Regions from separate parts of the Rahnella sp. CG8 genome, predicted to be linked through region 1. Evidence: predicted binding sites of a transcription regulator. Region 1 holds the regulator's gene; each other region holds the start of a gene.
What was found. The regulator PurR, encoded in region 1, represses purine synthesis genes. The targets are predictions, from matches to a motif close to CANGCAAACGTTTGCNTG.

Region 1 (3,136 bases):
CAGCAGGTGGCGAACGGCTGGCGCGGCGAATTACGTGTGGCGGTTGACCGGATTGTAAAACCCGCACGGACACGGCGTCTGGTGCTCGATTTCTACCGCCATTTTGCGGACACCGAACTCATTATTCACTCAGAAGTGTTTAATGGTGTCTGGGATGCGCTGGTTGACGGGCGGGCAGACGTGGCGATCGGTGCTACACGCGCGGTACCGGTTGGCGGGGGCTTCAGTTTTCGTGACATGGGATTTATGGACTGGCATTGCGTCGTCAGCCCGCAACATCTGCTGGCTCAGTTATCCGGCGCGCTGAATGATGATGAGTTGCGGCCTTATCCTGCACTCTGTCTGGAAGACACCTCCCGGACATTGCCTAAGCGGGATACATGGACGCTTGATAACCAGCGGCGGCTGGTCGTGCCAGACTGGACCTGTGCGCTGGAATGCCTGACCGAAGGCTTATGCGTGGGTATGATGCCGGTTCATCGCGTCACGCCGTGGATAGAACAGAAAAAGTTGCAGGTGCTGACGCTGGAAAATACGTTTCCCGACAGCCCGTGTTGCCTGACGTGGGATCAAAGCAATCCGTCACCCTCGCTGGCCTGGTTGCTGGAATATATGGGCGATACAGAAACCATGAATCAGGAATGGCTGCGTGATTAGAAAAAAACGCCTGCATCTGCAGGCGTTCGATATCTGTTAACGGCGGTAATCGCGGTACGGACCATCGGCTACGGAACGGCGTTCGACCAGTTTCGGATGCACCTCAATGGTCTGAGACTCTTCACGCTTACTGACAATTCTGTCCAGCAACATGGTAAAGGCCATTTCACCCAGACGTTCTTTCGGCTGATGCACGGTTGTCAGCGCGGGGGAGAAGTAACGGGCGTTACGCACATTGTCGTAACCGATCACGGAAATATCCTGAGGAACGCGCAGGCCCAGTTCGTCTGCGGCACAGATTGCGCCCATTGCCATCACATCGCCACCACAGAATACGGCAGTCGGGCGGTGCTTCTGCATCAGAATTTTATGCATCGCCTGATAGCCCGATTCCGGCTCGAAATCGCCCTGAACCACCCATTCGTCACGCAGCGGAATATTGGCTTCAGTCAGTGCTTTCACAAAACCCTGGAAGCGGCCACCGCCGGTATTACGTGCCAGTTGGCCCGGGATCACCCCAATATCACGATGACCGCGTTCAATCAGATAACGCCCGGCCATGTAACCCCCTTCGAAAGCATTATCAATAATGCTGTCGGTGAAGTTCTTACGCGCTTCGCCCCAGTCCATGACCACCATTGGGATCGAACGGTGCTCCTCGAGCATATTGAGCAACTCATCAGGATATTCCGCGCACATCACCAGCAAGCCATCGACGCGTTTTTGCGCCAGCATTTGCAGGTAGGCTTGTTGTTTTTCCAGATTATTATGCGAGTTACACAAAATCAGCGTATAGCCTTTGGAGAAGCAGCTGTTTTCTACGGCTTCAATCACTTCGGCAAAATAGGGCGCTTCGCTGGAGGTGGCAAGCAGACCGATCGTTTTGGTGTTATTGACCTTCAGACTGCGGGCTACAGCACTCGGCGAGTAATGTAACTCTTTGATTGCAAGGAGAACCGCTTCTTTGGTTTCTTCGGCGACGAAACGTGTTTTATTGATGACGTGCGACACGGTTGTAGTGGAAACGCCAGCGCGCTTTGCGACATCTTTAATCGTTGCCATGTAAACAATGACTCCTGAACTCACGTGTTTCAGCACGTTAGCATTATGTTAATCGTTTGCTTGCGTGGATCTCACTGCTGGCTTCTAAAAGGGCAGTGAAATCGTTGGGTGGATTCTTCAGAATGAGGCGTGAAATGCTCTCGGGTGAAATCAACCGGCACACAGGCGTGTTAACCGACAATTTTCTCTTATAATGCAGGAAAGTGGAAGTAAAATTCTCAGGGATACATTGTCATTCAGCACAAGATTTTAAATGTTAATTATGCGAAAATGCGCTGGCACACAATTAGTGTGGCTTAAAAAATGCCACAATTTGATCCGAAAGGGGGGTTTGATGGACAGCAACCTGAAATTATCGTTGATCACCACGGTATGCGCTTTGCTTATGATTATCGCTTTCAGCTTCACTGCGGTGATGAACTGATTCAGTAAGTGAACCGCTATAAAAAAGGGCGATTCCTGTTACAGGAATCGCCCTTTTCAATTTTACGCAGTGGCCGTTACCGCCGATACTCTTCCCTGCAGAAACTCTTCGTTAAATGCTATTCAATGGCTGATTAGCGAAACTTCAGACTTAACGAATTGTTTATTATCGGATCGTTTTCGGCGTCATTACCCGGCGTGCACCCACATAATGATCTTGCCAGTAATCGTCGCCGAGAGAGGTGATTTTAATGTCTTCGCCCGTTCTTGGAGACTGAATAAACTTGCCGTTCCCCACGTAAACACCAACATGGTCTGCAGCGCCGCGGTTATTGATTCTGAAGAACACCAGATCACCGCTTTCAAGTTCGCCGCGTTTGACCGGAGCCGCATCGCGCAGGTGATACATTTCATTCGCTGTGCGTGGCATTTTAATACGGATCAAATCTTTGTAGGCGTAATAGACTAAGCCGCTGCAATCAAAACCGGTATTCGGCGAGGTTCCGCCCCAGCGATATGGTTTTCCTACCTGATGCATCAGTTTGGTCATCGCCGTTTGCTGGGCATGCTGATAGCGTTTTTTATGCGTTGCACTTAGCGTAATCGGTTTGCTGTCTTCTTCGGGCTTTTTACCTTTACGGTGCCGGCCATACGCTTCTTTTTTACTGACCCTTTCCGTGCTGTTTTTCGCGAGTGAACGGGTTTTGGCGTGTTTCTCTGTTTTGCTTTCGGCCCGCGTGGTCTTCAGTGTCTTTTCTTTTTTACTTTCGGCCCGGGTCGTTTTGACACTTTTCTCCGTCGTGGTCTTTCGTTTAGCCAGTTCGGTACTTTTAACTTTCTTCTTCGAATTCTTGTCCTGAATTTTTTGTTCTGTCACTGGCGCGATTTTAGTTTTTTTACTGGTTTTCGCGGCCACCGTTTTTCGCTTTCGCCGTTCTTCAGGTGCAGCCTGATTAACATGGCTTTTACGCTGATCGGCAGAAACACGTGTCTG
Region 2 (3,136 bases), on a different contig from region 1:
GGTATTAGCAGAATCAGCCAGCTTCCGGCTTTCAATGTGCCGGAAAATACCGCCAGCGCCTCGGCATTGAGGCCATAACGCGCATCAAACACACCGTGAAAAATGTCCTGTCCGAGCAACGTCTGCGCAACTGAAGGCGGGCAGGATGTGACGCCATCAGGCGGTGAATCACTCAGCCACAGCCAGTCACCGGCACTTTGGGCAGCGAACAGAACAGCCTGTTGTTCACACCACTGCGTCCCGCCACTGAACACCAGCAAACGCCGGACACCCAGCCGCTGCATCTGCTGCTGTAGCAACGTCGCAGACATGTCAGGTTTTCCCGACAATCATCGATAACAGACCGGCAGCAATCAGCGGCCCGACCGGTACGCCTTTAAACAACGCCACGCCCAGCACGGTGCCGACTAACAGGCCAGCCACCAGATGCGGCTGCGTACCCATCAGCGTCAGGCCACGTCCGCCAAGCCACGACACCAGCACACCCACCAGAATGGCGACAATAGATTTCCAGTGGAGGAAAGAATGCACCATGGTGCTGGCGCTGATTTTTCCGCTGGCAATCGGCGCCATCACGCCAATGGTCAGAATAATAATGCCGATAGTCAGGCCGTATTTTTCTATCCACGGAAAAAAACTGTTCAGTGGCGTAATACGCACCGTGAGGAGGAAGAACATTGCGATGGTGACGGCGCTGTTGTGGCTGATAATGCCCAGACCAGCGAAAACAAGTAAGATCAATAGGGTTGGATCGAGAAAAGCCATGGCATTCCCAGCGGTTCAACATGAAAATGAAAGAGAGGCCCGGGGAGCCTCTCTGGATCGGTCATTGATTATTGAACAGTTTTTAGCAGCAGACCAGCGCTTCCTGCCACTTAATCAGCGGCTGGCAAAGGTATTACACTGATCCGGATTACCGGTATCGAAGCCGCGTTTGAACCAGGTATAACGCTGCTGGGAAGTACCGTGAGTGAAGCTGTCCGGCACCACGCGCCCCTGACTTTGCTGTTGCAACCGGTCATCGCCGATGGCCTGCGCGGCATCCAGCGCTTCTTTCAGATCGCCCTCTTCGAGAACATTTTGCTGCTGCATCGCGTGCCCCCAGACACCGGCGTAACAGTCAGCCTGTAATTCCATTTTCACCGACAACTGATTTACCACAGTCTGCGACGCGCCCTGCTGCATCTCGCGAACCTTGCGTTCGGTGCCCAGCAAATTCTGCACATGGTGGCCGACTTCGTGCGCCACCACATAGCCCTGCGCAAAATCACCGCCCGCGCCGAGTTTGTTCTGCAATTCCTGATAGAACGACAGATCGATATACACCGTGCTGTCCGCCGGACAATAGAACGGCCCCATCACTGACTGGCCGGTGCCACAACCGGTGCGGGTCGCGCCGCGATACATCACCAGTTTGGGTTCACGATAAGTCATGCCCTGCCGCTGGAAAATCTCTTTCCAGGTGTCTTCCGTCGAAGCGAGGATCACCGAGGTGAATTTTGCCTGCTCGTCATCTTTCGGGCTGATGGATTGTGACTGTGTTTGCTGCATGCCGCCGGACTGACCGCCGTCAATCAGCGGAGTGAGGTCGATACCGTAATACCCGGCCACCAGCACCACGATGATGATCACGATACCGCTTTTGCCACGGATCGGCAGGCGCATTCCTCCGCCGCCTAAACCGCCGCCGTTAGATCCCTGTCCGCGTCTGTCTTCTACATTGTCGCTTTCGCGACGCCCTTGCCAACGCATAGATACCTCCAACCTGTTTTTTTAAGACTAGCCAGCACACGCAGTTAATACCATCTGCGAAAGGACGTAAGTTTAGTGGCGGAGGAATTAAATGAAAGGAATCAGTGTTAAAACAAGAAAATTAAATGCAGGAAAGAGAACGGGTGACGGAGGCCATCACCCGTTTAGTGCATACCGCGTAAACGATTGCGTAGTCTGGCTAAAAAAATAACGTGCAGCTTAGTCCAGTTTCACACCGATACGGTGAGCGACTTCTTCGTAAGCTTCGATCAGGCCACCCAGGCTCTGGCGGTAACGGTCTTTGTCCATTTTGTTCAGGGTTTCTTTATCCCACAGGCGGCTGCCGTCAGGAGAGAACTCATCACCGAGCACCACTTCCCCGTTGAACAGACCGAATTCCAGTTTGAAGTCGACCAGGATCAGACCGGCATCATCAAACAGTTTGCTCAGCACGTCGTTGGCTTTGTAGCTCAGCTCTTTCATGCGCGCGAGGTTTTCTTCGTTCACCCAGCCAAACGTCTTGCAATACGATTCGTTGATCATCGGGTCGTGCATGGCGTCATTTTTGAGGAACAAATCGAACAACGGTGGGTTCAGTTCCAGACCTTCTTCAATGCCCAGACGTTTTACCAGCGAACCAGCAGCACGGTTACGGATCACGCATTCAACCGGGACCATATCCAGTTTTTTCACCAGCACTTCGGTGTCAGACAGCAGGCGTTCCATTTGAGTAGGAATACCGGCTTCTTCCAGCTTAGCCATGATGAAATGGTTAAATTTATTGTTAACCATGCCTTTACGGTCGAACTGCTCAATACGCTGACCATCCAGTGCTGACGTATCGTTACGGAACTCCAGTACCAGAAGGTCCGGGTTTTCGGTGGTGTAGACGGTTTTCGCCTTGCCGCGATACAACTCAGCTAACTTTTGCATCTTTACTTACTCCAGTGGAAAAAACAGATGTAAAAAGGGGCCGGAGCCCCTTGGTATTATTTTGCGTTACTCTGGCTAAACGCGGCCTGCATGACCGCCACCATCGCATCGTTCTGCGACTGGCTGAGAGCATGTCCTTTTGGATCAAGGAACTGCAAACTACTACGGTTGTCGAGGTCGCCAACCTGAAGTTTGTAATCACCGGAAGTCAGCCCCGGATCTTTCGCACCCAGTGTCTGCCACGCATCGTCATTCAGCGGTTTGTAGGTCACAGACAATGTGCCTTGCGGACGGCTGCTGTCGGTCACTTTCATGCCGACTTTTGTCAGGGCATTTGGCAGGCGATCCCACACAACACCGTAGCTCTCACGAACAATCAGCACCGGCAGGCCGGTATCATCTGCACCGCTCTGAACATCAATCTCACCAACACGACGGTTGTCGAGGCGTG
Region 3 (3,136 bases), on a different contig from region 1:
CATATCGATACCGTACACGTTCGGGAAACGGATTTCCGGTGCCGCAGACGCCAGATAAACACGTCGCGCTCCGGCTTCACGCGCCATCTCAACAATCTGTTGAGAGGTGGTGCCACGCACGATGGAGTCATCCACCAGCAACACGTTTTTATCACGGAATTCAGCGCGGTTAGCGTTCAGTTTACGGCGTACAGATTTACGGCGTTCCTGCTGGCCCGGCATGATAAAGGTACGGCCGACATAGCGGTTTTTCACAAATCCCTGACGGTACGGTTTATCCAGGATGCGGGCGATTTCCAGCGCGATATCGCAGGAGGTTTCCGGGATCGGGATCACCACGTCAATATCCAGGTCTTCCCATTCACGGGCAATTTTCGCGCCCAGCTTTTCACCCATACGAACACGGGCGCTGTAGACGGAAATTTTATCGATGAAGGAATCCGGACGCGCGAAATACACGTATTCGAACAGGCACGGATTGTACTGCGGGTTCTCGGCACACATACGGGTGAACAACTGACCTTTTTCGGTGATATACACCGCTTCACCCGGCGCAACATCGCGCAGGAACTCAAAGCCCAGCGTATCGAGTGCCACACTCTCAGAAGCCACCATGTACTCATTACGGCCATCTTCCAGCGTACGTTTACCGATAACCAGCGGACGGATACCGTGCGGGTCACGGAACGCCAGCATGCCATGACCGATAATCATCGCCACACACGCGTAGGCACCACGGATTTTCAGATTCACTGCGGCAACCGCAGCAAAAATGTTGTCAGCTTCCAGCGGGTAATGCTGGAAACGATCCAGTTCACTCGCCAGGATATTGAGCAGGATCTCAGAATCGGACGTGGTGTTCACATGACGGCGCTGGCCTTCGAACAGGTTGCTGCGCAATTCGTGAGCATTGGTCAGGTTGCCGTTATGGGCAAGGGTAATGCCGAACGGAGAGTTGACGTAAAAGGGTTGAGCTTCTGAAGCGCTGGAACTGCCAGCCGTTGGGTAGCGCACATGGCCGATACCCATGTTGCCCTGTAAGCGTTGCATATGGCGGGCTTCGAAAACATCCTTCACCAGGCCATTCGCTTTACGTAAACGGAAGTTATTATTCGCGTCGATGGTGGTGATGCCTGCGGCATCCTGACCACGGTGTTGTAACACCGTTAACGCGTCATAAATCGACTGGTTTACCGGCATGAAACCGGCGATACCGACAATACCGCACATGTTGTCTTTTCCTCTTCAGCGCTGCCAAAACTAAATATGTTTTGGCAAGAAACTCGACGTGCTCTGCAGGTAGTCAAAGAACCACCTGATGATATAACTGAACTGTGGGATCAACTGGGATTGTTTCCAGTCTTCACTTTGCGAAAAACCGGTAAAAGTATCGAGGAAGAACAGCATCGCGGAGACAATTAACACCCCGCGCAGTGCGCCGAAGCACACACCTAACACCCTGTCAGTGCCGGACAACCCGGTTCTTTCAACCAGTGAACCAATCACATAGTTGACAATTGCACCTACGATCAACGTCGCGATGAACAAGATGGCAATTGCGATCCCGTTTCGAACTAACTCATCTTCGAAACGTGTGAAGTAGATGGCGAGGTAAGGGTAATAATGGCTGGCAACAAAAAAGGCGCAAGCCCAGGTTACCAGCGATAAAGCCTCACGAACAAAGCCACGGATCAAACTGACTAAAGCAGAAAATCCGATAACCGCAATAATGACGTAATCAATCCAGACCATTAACTATTCCAGTGTCTAATCCAGTCACATCTGCCCCGGCATCCAGTTCGCGGCGAATTCTAACAGAAAAAGAAAACGTTTGCGTAGGGGAAATCAGCCGGTCAGACAAATTAATAATAGCGATTAAAAAAACCTCAATCGCAGCATAAACCTATAAAAATCCAACCAGAGGATCTTATAGAAAAAGGGCACAAATCGCTTGTGCCCTCCGTGGTATTTTTTATGTTTTAACGACTCCCTCCCCTGCGAAGGGGAGGGTTGGGGTGGGGTATTAATGGCAACGTTGAATCTGGCGTTGCCCGCTAAACCCCCTCCCCGCCTCCCCCTTCGCAGGGGGAGGAGCAAAGTCAGTGTGCGGAGTAAGCGCGAACCTGCCCACCCAATCCGCTCAGCTGTTGCAGTTGCGGAAGTGACGCTTCGAGTTTTTGCTTCGAGGCATCCGGGCCGACGTACAGGCGCGTGATCTGCCCCTGTACCGGTGTTGCAGGCACTGTGTAAGCACGGAAACCAGACAACCGCAGATTCGCCACAATCTCATTGGCTTTGGCGGCATTTTTCAATGCGCCAAGCTGCACCACATAAGACTGCCCTGTCGGCGCTTTTTCTGCCGGCGCAGCCTTCGGCTGTTCAACCGGTTTTGGCTGTTCAGCAACGGCCTTCGGTTGTTCAACCGGTTTTGGCTGTTCGACCGGCTTCGGTTTCACCGTTGGCTTCGCTTCCACCATCGGTTTCGGTTCGATCACTTTGGGTTTTTGAGGAGCAGGCTGCACCGGTTTTTTCTGCTCAGGCAGTGTGGTGACCGGCGGCGCTTCTATCGTGGTATTACCCGGCGCCACATTGCCATGATTGGCGGCGTTGGTGTTATTGGCAGGACTTGTATCGTCCTGTTCACCATTCATCATCTGATCGGCACCTTCCGGCGGCTGAGCAGGCAAAGATTGCGTGACCGGTGGCACCGAGTCCTGTTCCTCAACATCACCCGGTTTTGGCACCAATGGAATAGACGCAAATTCGTCTTCGTAATGCTTTTTCTTGCCGTCGAGTAAACCAGGCAAAATGATGACACCCAGTGCCACCAGAATGACCGTCCCGACCAGACGATTTTGAAACTTACTTGCCACTGGTTTTCCCCGTGTCTATAGCATCCATTACGTGAGCTACGGTATGGAACGAGCCGCAGACAATCACAATATCCTGAGGAGCCGCCTCCTGCATAGCCTGTTTCCAGGCAGACTCCACATCATCAAACTGGCGCGCCTGCGGCAGATGGACGGTCAGTTCTTCGACACTGGCCCCGCGCGGGCCTTCCAGCGGCGCGCAATACCATTCATCCACCTGCGGCGACAGGCAAGCCAGCGTACCGGCAATATCTTTGTCTTTCAAC
Region 4 (3,136 bases), on a different contig from region 1:
CGCTGTTATGCACACGCGGTGCCAGCTCATTGATCAGCAAACCTTCGCTGACCACGAAACACTCCATTGCCATCACACCGACATAATTCAGTTCGTTCATGATCGCTGACAGCATGTTTTCTGCCTGCTGTTGCAGGGCGGCATCCGGCTGCGGCAGCACAACACTGGTGCGCAGAATGCCGTCCTGATGCAGGTTATGGGTCAGCGGATAAAACACGGTTTTACCATCGTGACCTCGCGCGCCCACCAGCGAAACTTCACCGGAGAAGTTGATACCCTGCTCAACGATGCATTCGCCATAGCAATCCTGCGGCAGGGTATTTTCTTCACCAGAACGCAGACGCCACTGACCCCGGCCGTCGTACCCGCCGACGCGACGTTTCACAATCGCCAGTTGGCCAAGCCGGGAGAATACCTGCGGCCATTCGGCGGCATCGGCCAGCAATTGCCACGGCGCAGTCGCCAGACCGAGCTGGTCGAGCAACTGTTTTTGCGTCAGGCGATCGGCCAGACGCGGGAAAATGTCGCGGTTAACGAACGCATTGTGCGTCGCCAGTTCGCGGGTCAGCGCCGTTTCCGGCCAGCGTTCGATTTCAGCGGTGATCACGCTTTGCTGATACGGCACGGCTTCCGGTTCAGCATCAAGGCCGACAGGATAGACGGCGATGCCCAGCGGTTCACCGGCCTGACGCAGCATTCGGCCTAACTGGCCGTTTCCGAGTACGCAAACCGGTTTCATGCTTCCTCCCGCGGGTCGGGGTTATTCAGCACTTCGTCAGTTTGTGCGGTGCGCCACGCGGCCAGGTTTTTGGCAATCTCAGCATCGTGCAGTGCAAGAATCTGTGCCGCCAGCAATGCGGCGTTTGCGGCACCGGCTTTACCGATCGCCAGCGTACCGACCGGAATACCACGCGGCATTTGCACAATGGAATAGAGACTGTCGATGCCACTGAGTGCAGCACTTTGCACCGGCACGCCCAGCACCGGCACCAGCGTTTTCGCCGCCAGCATGCCCGGTAAATGCGCTGCGCCACCGGCACCCGCGATGATCACATCAAAACCGTTAGCGGAAGCCTGCTCAGCGAAAGTAAACAATTTGTCCGGCGTACGGTGAGCGGAGACGATATCGACATGGAAAGGAATATTCAGCGTTGTGAGGACGTCGGCGGCGAACTGCATGGTCGCCCAGTCACTTTTAGACCCCATAACGATGGCGATTTTTGCCGGGGTAACGTTGGATGACATGTCTGTAAAGCTCCTGTGATTCGGAAATAGAAACTGCGAGGGCGCAAATGATAGCACGCTCCGTGAGGGAGGAAAACGGTTGCGTCGCCGGAAAACGGCGCATTTTTGATGAGAAGTTGGCGGCAGATTTGTATAATCCAAACCAATATATTAATGACAAACTTCATTGGAAACTGATTTATGACGCAGGCTTTACTGGCACCGATTTATGATTTTCTTCACTGTGAAACACCCGCTCTGTGGGTGGATGTGGCGCTGGAAAATCAGACGGTGATGCTGATCGACCACGCTAACTGTGAAAAGAAAGCGGCGGCCACGGCGATGAGCCTGATGACCAAATATCTGGATCGCACCGAGCTGCTGTTTTGTGCGGCGCGTCTGGCGCGTGAAGAGCTTCATCACTTCGAACAAGTGGTGGAAATCATGCAAAAGCGCAATATTACTTATACCCAGCTTTCCCCCTCGCGCTACGCCAGCGGTATGATCAAACATACCCGTCATCACGATGATCTGAATATTCTGGTCGACCGGCTGATTATCGGGGCGTACATAGAAGCGCGATCCTGTGAGCGTTTTGCCAAAATTGCGCCGCATCTCGACGAAACCTTGTCGCGTTTTTACACCTCATTGCTGCGTTCAGAATCACGGCATTTTGCCGATTATCTGGCGCTGGCGGAGCAATATGCCGGAACGGATATCAGTGAGCGGGTAGAGGAGTTTGGCAGGATTGAAGCGGAACTGATCCTCACGCCGGACGAACAATTCCGCTTCCATTCAGGCGTACCCGTTACCCTTCATACTTCGGGCTGCTGATGCGTTGACTGCGCTCATTCACCCCGGTCACTTAGTCAGCTAAGCTCCCAGGGATTCATGAGCTTGTCGCCTTCCAGCAACTCAAATTATTTTGGGTAACTTTGAGGTGACTCAAAACGGGAAGCTGATCAGCTCGACGTTATCGGCGGTGACTTTCACCATCGAGCCTTCTTCGTGCCATGCGCCGAGTACCACGCGGTGGCCGGTTTTATTCCCCAGCGGCACATCGTGAATTGCCGGACGATGGGTGTGACCGTGAATCATCCACTCCACGCCTGCCATCTGCATTTCGCTGACCACCGCCTGCGGGTTCACATCCATAATTTCCAGTGATTTGCCCTGGTTTGACGCCTTGCTGTTGGCGCGCATTCTGGCGGCAATCGCCAGTCGCCATTTCAGCGGCAGCATCAGGAAAAGTTTCTGGATCAGCGGGTTGTGGACTTTTTTGCGGAAGTTCTGATACGCGACATCGTCGGTGCACAGTGTATCGCCGTGCAGGATCAGGACGCGGCGTCCGTACAGTTCCAGCACTTTTTTCTCCGGCAGCAACGTCATCAGGCTCTCGCGGGCGAAACGTCTGCCGAGCAGAAAATCGCGGTTGCCGTGAATGAAGAAGCAGGGCACACCTTGCTGGTGTAACTGATTCAGTGCCGCCGAGATTTCAGCGTGAAGCGGCTGCGGATCGTCGTCGCCAATCCAGGCTTCGAACAGGTCACCGAGAATGTACAGGGCGTCGGCCTGCGGCGCATCTTCACGTAGAAAACGCAGAAAACCGGCAGTGATTGCCGGTTCCTGTGCGCAAAGATGGATATCTGCGATAAAAAACGTGGTCATCCCGACGTTGATTATTCGCTGACTGTGACGCTTTTGATCACAACATCTTCTTTTGGAACGTCCTGGTGCATACCGCTGCGGCCGGTTTTGACGGCTTTGATCGCGTCAACCACGTCCTGACCTTCAACCACTTCTGCGAATACGCAGTAGCCCCAACCCTGTGCGTTTTTGCCACTGTGGTTCAGGAAGTCGTTGTCAGTTACGTTGATGAAGAACTGTGCCGTGGCGGAATGCGGATCGTTGG

Region 2: ypfJ (KPN_02809 family neutral zinc metallopeptidase) is a predicted target of PurR. The motif match lies at 1,928-1,945, and genes of this name have one in related genera.
Region 3: cvpA (colicin V production protein) is a predicted target of PurR. The motif match lies at 1,821-1,838, and genes of this name have one in related genera.
Region 4: purE (5-(carboxyamino)imidazole ribonucleotide mutase) is a predicted target of PurR. The motif match lies at 1,314-1,331, and genes of this name have one in related genera.

The regions. Positions count from the first base shown of each region.
Region 1 is NZ_JABAED010000023.1:66,484-69,619, forward strand. Features, by position in the region: gene punR (DNA-binding transcriptional activator PunR) at 1-657, shown strand, start outside; gene purR (HTH-type transcriptional repressor PurR) at 694-1,719, opposite strand; gene cydH (cytochrome bd-I oxidase subunit CydH) at 2,054-2,143, shown strand; gene HGO41_RS19440 (C40 family peptidase) at 2,309-3,136, opposite strand, start outside.
Region 2 is NZ_JABAED010000004.1:196,861-199,996, reverse strand. Features, by position in the region: gene HGO41_RS05820 (tRNA(Met) cytidine acetyltransferase TmcA) at 1-311, opposite strand, end outside; gene HGO41_RS05815 (DUF441 domain-containing protein) at 313-765, opposite strand; gene ypfJ (KPN_02809 family neutral zinc metallopeptidase) at 880-1,752, opposite strand; gene purC (phosphoribosylaminoimidazolesuccinocarboxamide synthase) at 1,972-2,685, opposite strand; gene bamC (outer membrane protein assembly factor BamC) at 2,742-3,136, opposite strand, start outside.
Region 3 is NZ_JABAED010000001.1:340,674-343,809, reverse strand. Features, by position in the region: gene purF (amidophosphoribosyltransferase) at 1-1,230, opposite strand, end outside; gene cvpA (colicin V production protein) at 1,261-1,752, opposite strand; gene dedD (cell division protein DedD) at 2,100-2,873, opposite strand; gene folC (bifunctional tetrahydrofolate synthase/dihydrofolate synthase) at 2,863-3,136, opposite strand, start outside.
Region 4 is NZ_JABAED010000004.1:168,194-171,329, forward strand. Features, by position in the region: gene purK (5-(carboxyamino)imidazole ribonucleotide synthase) at 1-739, opposite strand, end outside; gene purE (5-(carboxyamino)imidazole ribonucleotide mutase) at 736-1,245, opposite strand; gene HGO41_RS05685 (MiaE family protein) at 1,426-2,058, shown strand; gene lpxH (UDP-2,3-diacylglucosamine diphosphatase) at 2,170-2,892, opposite strand; gene ppiB (peptidylprolyl isomerase B) at 2,904-3,136, opposite strand, start outside.